Regions from separate parts of the Pseudarthrobacter sp. CCNWLW207 genome, predicted to be linked through region 3. Evidence: riboswitches for the same ligand, from Rfam matches in the RefSeq annotation. Region 3 holds a riboswitch; each other region holds the start of a gene.

Region 1 (3,751 bases), on a different contig from region 3:
GGGAGCCTCCTGGGATGCCCAAACATCCTCCTCCGATGTCAGGCGCCGGGCAAGGGGCGCCGGACGTTGCGGGGGTTGTTGTTTAGTGCGGTTGCCGGCGTTTGGGAAAAGCGATCCGGTCCAGGTCATGGGCGGCAGTGACGGCAGCCCCGCCGGCACGGTCCCGCGCCTGCTGGGCCAGGAGCGTGACGTCATCGCCATACCGCGAGGAGAAGTGCGTCAGGATCAGCGTGCCGACGGCGGCGCTGGCCGCCAACTCCCCTGCCTGCCCGGCGGTGAGGTGCCGATACTCCCCGGCGAGCCCGGCGTCGTCGTTGCTGAATGTTGACTCCGCCACGAGCAGATCCGCACCCTCAGCCAGTTTCTCCGCGCCCGCGCAAGGGGCGGTGTCCATCACAAAGGCGAATTTCTGGCCTGGCCGGGCCACCGTCACGTCCTCGAGACGGACGTTTCCCAGGCTTCTCTCACGCTCCAGGCGGCCGACGTCGGCTCCCCTGATCCCTGCCGCGGCCAGCCTATCCGGAAGGAAAGTGCGGCCATCTGGTTCGGTGAGCCGGTAACCGTACGTTTCGATGCGGTGCTTCAGCGGCTGGACCTCCAGGCCGGGCGCCACGGTTCCCGCGGCGCCGTGCGGATACAACCGTAAATCAATCCCGGGAGAACTAACCGCAACCAGGGCACGGACGAGGTCCTCCCCCGAAGCCGGAAAGTGCAGGTGGACCGGATGGGCAACGCCGTCCAGGGCCATCCGCGAAAGCACCCCGGGCAGTCCGAAGCAATGGTCGCCGTGCACATGGGTCAGGCAGATGCGTGTGATCTGGCTGGCCGCCACCCCGGCGTGGAGCATCTGGCGCTGGGTTCCCTCGCCAGGGTCAAAGAGCAGGCCTTCGCCGTCCCACCGCAACAGGTAGCCGTTATGGTTCCGCGTCCGGGTGGGAACCTGGGAGGCTGTGCCAAGAATGACGAGGTCACGCATGGGGATAGCGTAACCAAGCCTGGTTTGGCGATGAGCGCTGGGACGATACTTAGTGCAGCAGCCAGGACCCGTCCGAGGGGGGTTCAGGTTTCCGGCGCAGCTTCCGGAAGAGGGCGACAAAAGGCCATGCCAACAGTTGCAGCATGCCTGCTGTCATCAACAGGCAGACAACAAGGATAAGGACGGGCGCGTACAGGAGGAACACCCCAGCCATAGTGGCCAGATAGCCACCGATCAACCCAAGAACGGCCTCGGCGTCCATCTCAACTCCTCTTCGCTTTTCACGGATTTAATCGTCAGGGCAGGCGCTTGGGCGCTTGTCATAATCCAAGGGAGACTGTCCGGGGCCAGTGATGACGCGCCTGTGTGGAAGCTCGATCCAATAAGGAATCGTCCAACACGAAATCGGGCACAGCCGTGCGATGCCTGCAATGGGGAGACTGACGCTGGCTGCGGCCACGGGGAACCCCTCCAGGATGCTGGGGTGGACTCACACCCAGTCTGCAATGGCGGCCGCATACTGCCTAACGGTCTATCCAGCCTACTCTTCGATCCTCCCGCGCGGAAGAAATGGGCTCGGCAAGCAAGGTGACTCACCACTCCGGACAGTCCTGTTACCTAAACGTGACTTAAGGGGGGCGGTTCATGTACGGTTTTCGGGTGGCCCATCTGGATCGGGCCGCGTCCGGGCTGACGCCGAGCTCTGCCACATCCCGGGCTCCCAACACAGTAAGGCAGAGACGGGGGACCCACAGTCTTCGGGCCGTTTCGCAGCGGTCCTTGGGGTGAAGCCGTCACGCCTGAACGTGCCGGCCGGTTGACCTCTTCCGAACCCGACAGCTAACTTCGCAGGCGTTGAGAGGCAAATACCATGTCCCGTTCGCTGGATCAGTCGCGCCCTTTTCGGGCCGGGCGACACCGCGCAGAAACTGCGCCGGCCATCACCACTCCACCCACCCCAACCATTCCCGGGGCAGAAGTGCCACATCCCGCGGCGACTCCGGCAGGACCGGCATCTGCCCCACTGCGCCGAAGAAGAGTCAGGGGCCCGGCCTTCGAGGTCCCGCCTGCCCCGGACTCAGCACCCAAGACCCAAGCTGCGTCACCTGCAACCGAAGTAATTGCAGTTGTACCACCCACGACGTCAGCTCTAAAAAGCGCGGCCGCGCCGGAGACAACGCGCCGGCCCCGGGAGCGACGCGAAGCGGCTGGGAAGCCCGCAGAGGCCAAACCCGTTGCAGCCCCAAGGAGCAGGCCGGCTACAGCACATAGCCCACAGATTGCATCCGCTTTCACGTCCGACGCCCAAGCCGTCCTCAGGAGGGCCGCTTCGCTTCGTGTCATGGGTCATCGGATGGCCGTCGTTACCGGCGCCCTTGCCGTAGTGCTTGCGGTCGGAACGGCCAGCCAGGCTACCGAGCTGCCCTTTTTCGGCAATGAGTCCTCCGTCCAAGATGCCCCCGACGCAGCTGATGCGCCCCATACGACGAAGGGAACGCTGCCCACGTACAGCAGCGGACGTGCGGCACCACAGCCGGCCGCCTCCACTGCCCCGGGCACGCCGGGCGCCGCGCCGGCACAGGCCTCCCCGGGCACCGATGATTCCCACCCAGGTGAGGATCACGGCGCCTCTGCCTTGCCAGCCGTGGCCGACCTCTCGATGCCAGTGGACGCTCCCACGCTGGACGGAATGCTCGCGGCATCGCCCGCCACGGTTCCGCCATCCCCGGCGCCCACGGTGGTCCTCGAGCCACCGGTCATGTCATCGGCCACACCCGCCGAGCCGACGTCGTCGGCTGGGCCCGCACCGGCGGCGCCCCCAACGGCGCCGGCTCCGGCAACCTCACCCACACCAACAGCCTCGTCGCTCCCGCCCTCGCCCACTGCTACGGCTACAGGGGGCGCCTCCGAAGAAGCAGTCGACACACGCTCGTATGCCATCGCCCGACTGGCATCGTATGGATGGGGCGCGGAACAAATGAATGCCCTGAACCAGTTGTGGGACACGTCAGTAAAATGGCGTCCCAGCCAGGTGGATAGAGGATTGAGCTACATCAAGGAGCGCCACGGCTCCCCGGCAAAAGCCCTCGAGTTCCGCGCCACAAACAACTGGTACTGAGCCAGGGCCCCCTGAGAAGACGTAGCCACGAAGACACCAGAACGCCGCGGACCCGCAAGGGGTTCCGCGGCGTTCTGTTGGTTCCGGCGGTGTTACCCGGCGAACCCGTCCCCCGGTCCGGGAGTGATCACTGTGGTCCGGCCTGTTCCTTGACTGCGCCGTTGCCGGTGCCTCGCGTGGACGCGGCGGGGGTCGAATTGCCAAAGTTCTTAAGCATTTCGATGACGTCGAAGCCGGTGGTGTCCTTGAGCATCTGTGCGGTCTGCTGGACACCCGAGGAAACATTTTTGCTCACCTGGCCAGCGCCGTCGTTGGAGATGACCGTCATATTGCTGATGGCGCTCATCGGCGCGGCGATTTCCCGGGCGATGGAAGGCAGAACCTCCAGAAGTTTGTTCAGGATGGCTGCCTCGTTGAACTCGCTGTATGCCTTGGCCTGGGCTTCGATGGCCCCTGCCTCAGCAGTACCACGCAAGCCAATGACATCGGCCTCGGCTATACCCTTGGACTTCGTTACTTCAGCCTCAGCAAGGCCGCGGATCTTGTTGATCTCGGTTTCGGCATTGCCTTTGGCAGTATTGGCTGCTGCCAGGGCCTTTGCTTCGACCTCGTTGCCGGCAGCCTTGAGCTTGCGGGTTTCGAGTTCAGCGGCGGCT
Region 2 (3,751 bases), on a different contig from region 3:
TCCGGAGCCTGCCCGCGGATGCCGTGGCCCTGGTGACGTCGGCGGACCGCATCCTGGCTGACATCCGCATGGATGCCGCTGGACTGGCCATGCCTGCCGCTGCCGTGACGGCTGACCTCGTGACGCGCGGCAAGCCGCATCCGGAAGGCTACCTGACCGCTGCCGGCTTGCTGGGCGTGGAGCCGGAGGATGCCATGGTCTTTGAGGATGCCCCGGCTGGAATCGCGGCCGGAGTGGCTGCGGGCATCCGGACCGTGGCGGTGGGCCCAAACACGGGCGAATTACCGGCGGGAGTGCTTCATATCCCGGATTACACCGCGGTCACGGCCTCGGTGGAGACGGACGCCGCAGGACGGCGGATTATTTCTTTCCGGCTTTGAGGTCGGCTACGATCTTCGCGATCCGCCTCGCCCTGGTTTCCTCCGTTTTGGCATCCCCGAGCGGCTCCACATAACGGCGCTGGGTGCTGTAGTTCAGGGTGGCATAGAACGCCTGGGCATCCGGTTCGGCGGCCATGGCTGCGGCCAGGTCATCCGGGACTTCAATGATCCGGGGCTGTGTATCGAGTTCCAGATCCACTTCAACGGTGTCGCCAGCCTCTACGCCGGTGAATTCCCGGTTGGCGGTGCTCACACCCACCAGGCTCTGCCCGCCCATCACCGCGATGCTGCTCCGGTAGCTCTTGCCGTTGATGGTTACCACCACCGGCGGGCGCTTGCCTGCGCCCAGGGCAGTCACAACCTCCTCCGGAACCTCAATACCAGCCTTGTTGCCGCTGCCCAGAATGGTTGTGGTAAATTTCATGGCCCCAGTATGGCCCGGAGCCGCAGGCCACGGAAGCCCGGCCCGCGCAAACATGCAACGCCAAAAAGCCGCAGGCCCTGAACCGGGGGATTCAGGGACTGCTGCTTCGGATGGCGGAAGCCGCAGGTACCGGCTTAGTACCAGTTGTTCGACAAGTGGAAATTCAGCGCGCCGCACGGCGACTGGTAGCGCTCCTGGATGTAGTTCAGGCCCCAGTTGATCTGCGTGCGGTAGTTGGTGAGGTAGTCCGCGCCGGCGCTCGCCATCTTCTCGGCGGGCAGCGACTGGACAATGCCGTAAGCGCCGCTGCTCGCGTTGGTGGCCGTGGTGGTCCAATCAGATTCCTTGGTCCACAGCGTCTGCAGGCACTGCATCTGGTCGGCTGACCAGCCATAGCTGCCAAGCTGGCTCGCCGCATAGGCCTGGGCCCCGGCCGGATCGTTGACGGCGACGACGGGAGCCGGTGCGGGCGCGGGCTCTGCGGCCGGTGCCGGTGCGGGCGCGGGTGCCGGTTCGGCGGCCTGCGGGGCAACGCTGATCTCGGCCGGAGCTGGTTCGGGGGCCGGGTTGGCCCGCATCTCGGCCTTTTCCAGGCGCAAGTTGGACTCTAGCTCTGCAGCCGAGGACTGGGTCCCGCTGACCGCCACCGGAGTCATGGATTCGGAAGCCTGGCCTGCTGCGCCGACCCCGATAAGGAGGGCGCAGGCCGCACCGAAAATGGCTGCACGCTTGCCTAGGGACGAAGCTTTTGTGTGTTGCGCGGCTGTCTTGCCACGGCCGTTGACTTTGTGTGCACCGCGCTCTGGGCGCGCTTGTACCTTGAATTCAGACATGATGGATCGCCTCTCACACCTGCGGAGTTAGCTGTCGGGTTCGGATGAGGGCATCCGGCCACACGGAAAGATCACGTGCTGGCTTCACCCCAAGGGCAGTTCAGTGCCCGGGACTCTGGGTCCCCCGCCTCTGCCTGGTCAAGCGGAATCCGGGAAGCGGCAGAGCTTGGCGTCATCCGGATATGCGGCTCAAAGGGAACCGCACCCCATCGACGCTACAGGAGCGCGACGCTTAAGTCACATTTTGGTAACAGAGATCACGACGCCGGTGCGTTGCCTTGCTATAAGCCGTTGATCACCGGCAGGCGCAACGTGAACTGGGTCCGACCCGGCCGGGAGTTCACTTCCACGCTGCCGCCGTGGGCTTCCACAACGGACTGCACAATGGACAGCCCAAGCCCGCTGGACCCTTCCGAAGCCCCCGCACCGGACGACCGTGAAGATCCCGTCCGTGCCGCGTCTGCGCGGGCAAACCGGGCAAAAACGTGGTCCACGAATTCCGGCGGGATGCCAGTGCCGTCGTCCGTTACTGTCACTACGGCACTGCCGTCGTCGGACCTCATCACGGCCGTGGTGACCGTTGTGCCCGGAACGGTGTGTTTGCGGGCGTTGGAGAGCAGGTTCACCAACATCTGGCGCAGCTGCGACGCATCGGCGTTGACCGCAAGCGGCTCGTCCGGCAGCTCAAGGTGCCAGTTGTGGCCGGGTGCGATGATTTTTTCGTCGCTGACGGTTTCGATCACCAGCTGCGTCAGATCCACCTCGCTGAGTTTCAACGGCTGGCCCTCGTCCAGCCTGGCGAGCAGGAGCAGGTCTTCCACCAGCGTGGTCATGCGCTCGGACTGGCTCTGAACCCGGGCCAGCGATTTCCGGCCATCCGGGGTGAAGTTCTCGGTCATCCGCATTAGCTCGGTGTAACCACGGATGGCGGTCAGTGGGGTGCGCAGTTCGTGCGACGCGTCGGCAACGAATTGCCGTACCTTGGTCTCGCTTTGCTGCCGGGCCTGCAGCGCGTTGGCCACGTTGTCGAGCATGAGGTTCAGCGCATGCCCCACGCTGCCCACCTCGGTTCCGGGGTTGGAGTTCGACGGCGGGACGCGCACCGCGAGTGCCACCTCGCCGGCGTCCAGCGGGAGCCGCGAGACGCGTGTGGCCACCTCGGAAAGCTGCTTCAGCGGCTGCATGGTGCGCCGGATGAGGATAGTCCCGGCCAGGCCAATCAAGACCAGCCCTCCAAGGGAAACAAAAACGAAGGTCCACACCAGGGAGGTGAGGGTGCTTTCCTTGCCGGCGAGCGGGAGCCCGGTCACCAGGACATCACCGTAGTTCGTTTCCACTGCAATCAGCCGGTACTCGCCATTGGAGAGCGTCCGGTCCACAGGGCGGGAATCCTCCTGGAGGGCCAGCAGGATCTCCTTGTCCTCAGCGGACAGGGGAGAACGCGTGGTATCAGAGGCCAGGAATCCGGCGCTGTTGACCTGCCCATTCAGGATCCGGGCGTTGAGCGTACCCACGCTTTGCCCGCGGGAATCCAGCGGGTCCGGCCTGCCGTTGAAGCCGCCCAGCGGCGGGCGGCCGGGGTCGTTGGACCGGGAGGCAGCCTGGCTGAGCTGTTCGTCGAGCTGGCGTGTAAGGAACGAGTCCATGGAAGCGTAGCTGAAGAGGCCAACGGCGCCGCAGATGGCCACCAGCAGGGCCATGGCAACCAGTACAAGGCGGGTACGCAGATGCCAAGTGGAGGGCTTCAGCCAGCTCCGGCCATGCGTGGACGCCACTGCAGGCAGTGAGGGCACGGCCTAGTCCGCCGGTTTGATGACGTATCCGGCGCCGCGCACCGTGTGGATCATGGGCGGATGCACGGCATCGACCTTCTTGCGCAGGTACGAGATGTAGAGCTCCACAATATTGGCCTGCCCGCCAAAGTCGTAGTTCCAGACGCGGCCCAGGATTTGCGCCTTGCTGATGACGCGCTTGGGGTTCTCCATGAGGTACCGGAGCAGCTCGAACTGCGTGGCAGTCAGCTGCAGTTCATCGCCGGCCCTGGTCACCTCGCGGGTATCGATGTTGAGGACAAGGTCACCCACCACCAGCTCAGCGGTGTCCATCGCTGCCAC
Region 3 (3,751 bases):
TGTAGGTCTGGTTCAGGCGGGAGTTCTCGATGGCAGTCTGGAGGTCCAGGAAGTCGGGGATCCATCGGTCGCTGGCCTTGATCCTGGCGGCACGCTCCAGCGCTGCCGGGGAAAAGAGGCCCAGCCACAGGCCGCCGTCGGACGCGAAGTTCTTCTGCGGTGCGAAGTAGTACACGTCTGCCTCGGCAACATCAACGTCCAGGCCACCTGCGGCGGACGTGGCGTCCACCAGGACGAGCGCGCCCTCATCCACACCGGACACGCGCTTCACGGGCGCCGAAACACCGGTGGAGGTCTCGTTCTGCGGCCAGGCGTAGACGTCAACGCCGGCCTCGGCCTGGGCAACCGGCCGCGTACCGGGCTCGGACTTGATGATCGAGGAGGCGTCCAGGAACGGTGCCTTGTTGGTGGCTGAGGCAAACTTGGAGCCGAATTCGCCGAAGGACAGGTGCTGGGCCTTCTTCTCAACGAGGCCAAAGCTGGCAATATCCCAGAATGCTGTGGAACCGCCCACGCCCAGTACTACCTCGTACCCGTCAGGGGCACGGAAGAACTGGCTCAGGCCTTCGCGGACCGAACCGACAAGGTTCTTGACCGGAGCCTGGCGGTGGGAGGTGCCCAGAATGGTCGTGGACGCCGCCGAGAGCGCTTCAATCTGTTCCGGCCTGACCTTGGAAGGTCCTGCGCCGAACCGTCCGTCCTTTGGCAGGAGGTCGGCAGGAATAGTGATGCTGTTTTCGCTCACAAGGGCTCCAATTTCGGCGTGGACGTGACACATGTCCGGGACGGTGGGGTGGCCGGCAGTCGTCAGTGACCGCAACGAGGACCTCCTATATTCTGCCTGAACCGCTGATTCGGCGGGAACCGGCTACGTCATAGTCCAGCCATTGAGACAGGCCGGAGGGGCCGTAGGAATTATCCGGACAAATTCAAAATAGGCTAAGCTTTTCAACGGACTACGTCGCTGTCGGTACGCGATACGGTGGGACAACGCAAGGTAATGCGCTCGAGGAGCTGAGCTGGATGACGGATCTGATCGATACTACGGAGATGTATCTTCGGACCATTTTGGAGCTTGAGGAAGAGAACATCGTTGCTCTTCGCGCCCGCATTGCCGAACGGCTGCGGCACTCCGGACCCACGGTGTCCCAAACGATTGGCCGGATGGAACGCGACGGCCTGGTGGTGGTCTCCGGAGACCGTCATCTGGAACTGACGGAAACCGGGCGTAAACGGGCCACCGAGGTCATGCGCAAGCACCGGCTCGCGGAGCGCCTCCTGGCGGATGTGATCGGCCTGGACTGGGCGTACGTCCATGACGAAGCGTGCCGCTGGGAGCACGTGATGAGTGAGCGCGTCGAGCGGCGCATCTACGAAATGCTGAACCACCCCACTGAATCGCCCTATGGCAATCCCATCCCTGGCCTGGCGGCATTGGGAGGCCAGGCATCGTCGCCCTTCACGGACGGTGTGATTAATCTCCTGGAAGCCATGAAGGGCTATGGCCCCGGATCCACCGTGGTTGTCAGCAGGCTGGCAGAACCCATCCAAGTGGATCCTGAGCTGCTGACCCAGCTGGACGAGGGCGGGATCCGGCCGGGCGCCCCGATTTCGCTGGAGCGCGTGGGAGACTACATTTCGGTCCGGGTCCCCGGGATCGAAGGGGCACTGGAGCTTCCCCCCGAAGTGGCGGCGCACGTATTCGTATCCGTCCGCTGACCGCTGGCGGAGCGCCCGGGTCCGGCGGGCGGGTTACCCCAATGAATAGGCTTTAAGCAAAGATAACGGAATTGTTACTGTCCGGCTTAATCGCCTATAGTTAACGCCAAGCGTCGATACAAAAGCGTTACCTGATCTGGAGCCGAGCTCTGCCAGCAGATCAGTAGTACGAGTCACCAACTGGCAGAGGCGGGGGAACCACAACCGGCAGTCGCAAGGCTGCCTTGGGGTGAAGTCCGTCAGCAGCAAGCCTCTTCCAGCGAAGGATCCTCACGGGATATCTCTGCGCCGAAGCTTGCTTACGGCGGACCGGGTCTATGAACTCTCTGACCCGAATCCGACAGCTAACTTCGCAGGCTTTCCAGAGAGGAACCGTTCTTGACCATGCAGAATTCCAGGGGCCGCCGCCGCGCAGCGGGCCCCGCAGCAGCGCCCCGCGTTGCTGCAGCTGTGGCCGCGGACAGGCCCCGGGATCCACAGCGCGATGCGCGCCGCCGCCGGGGACCCTTCCGGCAAATCACTGACTTCGCAGCGGCCAGTGGGGTGGGCCAAAAGGCCGGCATCGCCCTCGCGGCCACCGGCCTGGTGCTCACAGTCACCGTCCCTGCCACCAGTCCCGTCCTGGCCACGCCGGACGCCGGTCAGCAGACATCGGCTGTTTCCGCAGCTCCGCAGCCTGAAATCTCCGCCGAAGCAGCCGCAAAAATCGACTTCAGCCGCTCATCCGTAGTCACCATGGGTGATCCGGACGGCAAGCTCAAGCAACTCTTGAGCGCCCAGTCGGCGGGGTCCATCACCCGGGCCGCCTCCGCCGGCAGCCTCGGTGCTCCGCTGGCGAGCCTGGTTACGGCCTCCCCATTCGGCTATCGCGTGAGCCCTATCACTGGCGGCTCCGGTGACTTCCACCGCGGCCAGGACTACGTGGCACAGTGCGGCACGTCTGTCCTGGCGGCCGCCAGCGGCACTGTGACCTTTGCGGGATGGCACCAGTTTGGCGGAGGTAACCGCGTGGTCGTGGACCACGGCAACGGCCTTGAAACGACGTACAACCACCTGTCTTCCTTCAACGTCAAGGTTGGCCAAACGGTCAGCCGAGGCGAGGTAGTGGCGCTCAGCGGCACCACCGGCGCCTCCACAGGCTGCCACCTCCATTTCGAGGTCCAGGTCAATGGCGAAGTCGTTGACCCCACCGGCTGGCTCTAGCCCAACTGATGGAAAGCTCTCACATTTGCGTGACATGCCGTGACCTGAATGTGACATTCGCTCTGAACTGCTGTACCGTCTAACTTGCGTCAACTTTTCCGAAGTTGACGTTCTTGAGTGGATTGCCTAGCTCTGCCACCGCTCAAGGTCCGTTCGCATGACATCGTCTGGCAGGGGCGGGGGAACCAATTTTGGTCTTTGAAGTTCGAAGGCCTTGGGGTTAAGTCGCAAAGCTTCCTGTGGAAGCGGCGTGGCCGGGTGAACTCCCATCCGAATCCGACAGCTCACCTCGTAGGCATTGGGAGAGGCTACCTTCGTGTCTTCACGCCATAATTCTGCGCGTCACCGCGCACAAACGGTTCGCACCAACCCGTTGGGCCCCGTGTCCAAGGCTGTCAGTGCAAATGCCGGGACCGTCGGTCGCCAAGCTGCTGTCATCGCAGCTGCATCAGGTCTGATCCTGAGCATGGGGCTTCCGGCCAACGCAGCGGACACCACCGCTGGCGTTTCCGCCTCCACCGAGTCCGGCTCGCAGACGGCGCTTGCCGTCACCGCTGCCCCCACCGCCACCGTCTCCTTCGAACGCCCCGTGGTCAAGACCACGCCGGCCCCGAAGGTCGAAACGGTCCGTGCACAGTCCACTGACACGGAACGGGCAGCAGGCGCAAAGGCCCCCGCAGCCAGCAAGCTGACGGACGCGGTATCTTCCGCGGCCGCCTCTGGCCTGGCCGCAATCGCCTACACCGGAATCGGCCACCCCTACGTCTGGGGCGGCACTTCACCCAACGGCTGGGACTGCTCCGGGTTCACCCAGTGGGTGTACGCCCAG
Region 4 (3,751 bases), on a different contig from region 3:
CTGACCCGCGTCGCGAGCAGCCACCTGCGTGTGGGCAGCTTCCAGTTCGCCCGGGTCAACGGCGACGCCGAGCTCCTCCGTCGACTGGCCGACCACGCGATCAGCCGCCATCATCCGGACGCCGCGAAGGCGGACCAGCCCTATCTCGCGCTGTTCGATGCGGTCATCGCCGCCCAGGCGTCCCTGGTGGCCCAGTGGATGCTCGTGGGATTTGTCCACGGGGTAATGAACACGGACAACATGACCATCTCGGGCGAGACCATCGACTATGGACCGTGCGCGTTTATGGATGCCTTCAACCCCGGTGCGGTCTACAGCTCCATCGACGCCGGCGGACGTTATGCCTACGCCAACCAGCCAGTCATCGCTGAATGGAACCTCACCCGGCTGGCCGAGGCGCTTCTGCCCCTGCTCCACGAGGACCAGGAGCAGGCCGTTGCGCTCGCTGTGGAGTCACTGGGCGCGTTCCGGAAGCTGTACAGCACGGCCTGGTCCACCGGGATGAAATCCAAGCTGGGACTCGGCGCGGAGGCAAGGGACGACGAAGCGGGGCCTCTGGTGAATGACCTGCTCGCCATGCTTGAAGAGGGGCAGGTTGATTACACCTCGTTCCTCCGGGGCCTCGGGTCCGCAGCCCGCGGTACACCCGATGCAGCCCGAACCATGTTCACGGACCCAGGAGCATTTGACGCCTGGGCCAAGAAGTGGCTCGCCCTGGCACCGGACGCAGACATGATGGACCGGGTGAACCCTGTCTACATCCCCAGGAACCACTTGGTGGAAGAAGCCCTGGGCGCCGCTACCGCAGGCGACCTGGACCCGTTCCACCGCCTGGTGGGCGTCCTGACGCAGCCGTACACTGAGCGCCCCGGCCTGGAACGCTACGCCGGTCCCGCGCCTGTTGACTTCGGCAGCTACCGGACGTTCTGCGGAACCTGAGCGAACAAAAACGGGGGACGACGGCGACAGGCGGCTGGTTGCCGCCCGCCGCCGTCGAACCGGCCGGACTCACGCTACGCGAACGAAGGACGCTCCCGACAACCAGCTGATGGAGTGGACTTCGGTCTTGTAACCGTCCACGCCGCCGCTAACAACCTGGCCATTGCCGGCGTAGACGCCCACGTGGCCGGCGGTGATGACCAGGTCACCGGCCGCAGGGGTGCCCACCACGGTGCCGTATGCGAAGAATTGCGTGGGTGCAAGGTCTCCTACGCTCTTGCCCACCGAGCGGAGTGCCTTCTCCACCATGGCGGTGCAGTCCTGCTGAACGCCGAGCTGCGAATAGGCGGAAGCCAGGATGGCAGCGCCGAGCGAGCCGGACGGTGCCTGCGCCGCCGGGGCGGCGGTGGAAGCCAGCTGGACGCCGGTGTTGGCCGGGGCAGTGGGCGCTGCGGCTGCCTTCGCCACCGGAGCCGGAGCCGGAGCAGTGTAGCCGGCACCCGGGATCTGGATCTGGTCACCGGGGTAGATGATGGTGGTCAGCGACAGGCCGTTCACAGCCAGGACGTCGTTCAGGGCCACGCCGTAGGTGGCGGAAATTGCGCCCAGGGTGTCGCCTGAGACGACCGTGTGGACGGTGGCTGCGGCGGCCGGAGCGGCAGCCGCGGCCGGTGCAACGGCGGCCGGTGCAGCTGCCGGTGCGCTGTTCTGGCCCTGCACATTGACGGTGCCGGACGAGTCCGGGCCGTGGACCCCGGCCTGCGCCGGGGTGCCAATGCTAAAGAGCAGCCCGGACGCGGCAACTGCGGCAAGTGCGGGCCGGCCGAACGTCAGTGCGCGGGCTTTGGCCGAGGAAGACAGGCCAACCAGGACGGTGGGGCGGACAGAAGTCGCACGATGGCGTGCGGCAGTGGAGTTTTTTGACACGGGTAATCGCCTCTCCCATGCCTGCGGGGTGAGCTGTCGGGTTCGGGTCGGAGACACCCGGCCGGTTACGGCTCCGTACGGGACGGAGCAATATCGACTTAACCCCAAGGCTTCGGAACGAAGCCGTGGAAACGTGGTTCCCCCGTCCCTGCCAGTGAAAGTAACTGGGGTCCCGGTTCAGCGGCAGGGTTCGGCATACTGACGGGAATGCCCCGGCTTGAGCCAGGACACCGCTCGACCATAACCTCTGCTCTTTTGGAATGTCACATTCCGGTAACGGAATGTAGGCCAAAAAGCCGCCTCATCTTCGGGTGGGGTTCTTCCCTGTGTGGAATGACGTTGCAGGTCAGGTCCCGATAGCGGTATATGCTGCGAAAGCTGGTGCCGCGTGATTGAAATCACGTAACAAAAGAGGTCGTCTTGCGTTTTGATCCTCAGATTGAGGCCTGATGCGTGGTATTTGAGGCCTGCCTTGGGGCTGCTGAGGGAGGGATCTCTGCTGGATAACAATGTTGGACCAGGATCCACAAGGCAAGAGTTTTGCCCGGTAAGCTCACCAACTATGTCCCGGTTTGCTCAAAGAATGAGGCTGCCTGCCGTTGCAGGCCTGCTGGCGGTTGTTTTGGCGGCCCCGCTCGCCATGGCGCCTTCGCATGCCGACGACGATACTCCGCCAGGCGGTTACCCCTCCTGGCAGGACGTGCAAAACGCCAAGCAAAGCGAGGCCGGTAAGGCTGCGGAGGTCACCAGGATCAACGAACTGTTGAGTGGGCTGCAGACGCAGGCTGAGGCACTGGGTGGCGCTGCCGTGACGTCCGCTGCCGAATACGCCGCGGCGGACGCAGCGCTCCAGGCTGCCAGCTCAAGGGTCGACGTCCTCACCGCACAGACTGAACGCGCCACGGCGGAACTCGGGCAGTACAAAAAGGAAATCGGTGCCCTGGCAGCCCAGTCGTACAAGACCGGCGGCACCAATATGGGATTCTTCGTAGCCCTCGACGCCGTCCAGACCAACAGCATCCAGGGTCTGAATATCGTCCAGATCGTCAGCGACAAGACCGCGGCCCTGGTGAACAAATCCGCGGCTGCCGAACGCGTCGCCAGCGCCCTCGCCGATCAGGAAAAGGCGGCGAGGATTGAACGCGAACGGCTGTCAGGGGAAGCCAAGAGCAAGCTCGACGCCGCCCAGGCGGCCCAGCAGGCCATGTCGCGGCAGGTTGCGGAGCAGCAGGAGCACAGCCAGGAACTGACCGCGCAGCTGGCATCCCTCAAGGGCACCACTGCCGCCGTCGAGGGGGAGTTCCGGCAGGGCCAGGCGGCTTTGGCTGCCTACGAGACCGCGCAGGCAGCTAAGCGCGCCGCAGCGCAGGAGCAGGCCCGCCAACAGGCCGAGGCGGCGGCCAAGGCCGCGGCCCTGGCCGCCGCCCAGAAGCCGGTAAACCCAGGGCCCGCCGCACCGGCCGCCCCAGCTGCACCGGCGCCGGCTCCTGTCCCAGGTCCGACGCCCAGCCCGCCGCCCGTCGTCGTCCCTTCCGTTCCTGGCGGTGCCGTCAACGACCCCGCCGGAGCCAAGAGTTACGCTTCGGGCCGGCTGTCCGCCTATGGCTGGGGCCAGGACCAGTTCCTGTGCCTGGCGCAGCTCTGGACCAAGGAATCCAACTGGCTGACCACGGCCACCAACCCCTACTCCGGCGCTTACGGGATCGCCCAGGCGCTGCCCGCTGGGAAGTACGCCAGCGCCGGTAGCGACTGGCTCACCAATTACCGGACGCAGGTCGAGTGGGGCCTCGGGTACATCCGGGACCGCTACACGTCTCCGTGCGGGGCCTGGAACCACTCCATCCAATACAACTGGTACTGACCCGGCCGGCGCGGACGCGAAGGC

What was found. Region 3 has a riboswitch for cyclic di-AMP ahead of V9L17_RS02805 (M23 family metallopeptidase). Riboswitches for the same ligand answer to the same signal wherever they lie in the genome.
Region 1: linked by a shared signal. The riboswitch ahead of V9L17_RS08480 (hypothetical protein) and the one ahead of V9L17_RS02805 (M23 family metallopeptidase) in region 3 are both predicted to bind cyclic di-AMP.
Region 2: linked by a shared signal. The riboswitch ahead of V9L17_RS14390 (hypothetical protein) and the one ahead of V9L17_RS02805 (M23 family metallopeptidase) in region 3 are both predicted to bind cyclic di-AMP.
Region 4: linked by a shared signal. The riboswitch ahead of V9L17_RS08505 (C40 family peptidase) and the one ahead of V9L17_RS02805 (M23 family metallopeptidase) in region 3 are both predicted to bind cyclic di-AMP.

What each region holds. Positions count from the first base shown of each region.
Region 1 is NZ_JBBCBS010000004.1:134,968-138,718, reverse strand. Features, by position in the region: gene V9L17_RS08490 (ribonuclease Z) at 83-976, opposite strand; gene V9L17_RS08485 (hypothetical protein) at 1,026-1,238, opposite strand; cyclic di-AMP (ydaO/yuaA leader) riboswitch at 1,685-1,845, shown strand; gene V9L17_RS08480 (hypothetical protein) at 2,331-3,095, shown strand; gene V9L17_RS08475 (flotillin family protein) at 3,223-3,751, opposite strand, start outside.
Region 2 is NZ_JBBCBS010000007.1:222,122-225,872, forward strand. Features, by position in the region: gene V9L17_RS14380 (HAD-IA family hydrolase) at 1-380, shown strand, start outside; gene V9L17_RS14385 (YdeI/OmpD-associated family protein) at 361-804, opposite strand; gene V9L17_RS14390 (hypothetical protein) at 939-1,637, opposite strand; cyclic di-AMP (ydaO/yuaA leader) riboswitch at 1,643-1,802, opposite strand; gene V9L17_RS14395 (sensor histidine kinase) at 1,919-3,430, opposite strand; gene V9L17_RS14400 (response regulator transcription factor) at 3,434-3,751, opposite strand, start outside.
Region 3 is NZ_JBBCBS010000001.1:627,793-631,543, reverse strand. Features, by position in the region: gene serC (phosphoserine transaminase) at 1-745, opposite strand, end outside; gene V9L17_RS02810 (metal-dependent transcriptional regulator) at 1,024-1,719, shown strand; cyclic di-AMP (ydaO/yuaA leader) riboswitch at 1,881-2,093, shown strand; gene V9L17_RS02805 (M23 family metallopeptidase) at 2,104-2,922, shown strand; cyclic di-AMP (ydaO/yuaA leader) riboswitch at 3,071-3,234, shown strand; gene V9L17_RS02800 (C40 family peptidase) at 3,305-3,751, shown strand, end outside.
Region 4 is NZ_JBBCBS010000004.1:140,571-144,321, forward strand. Features, by position in the region: gene V9L17_RS08500 (protein adenylyltransferase SelO) at 1-939, shown strand, start outside; gene V9L17_RS08505 (C40 family peptidase) at 1,009-1,866, opposite strand; cyclic di-AMP (ydaO/yuaA leader) riboswitch at 1,870-2,071, opposite strand; gene V9L17_RS08510 (lytic transglycosylase domain-containing protein) at 2,450-3,727, shown strand.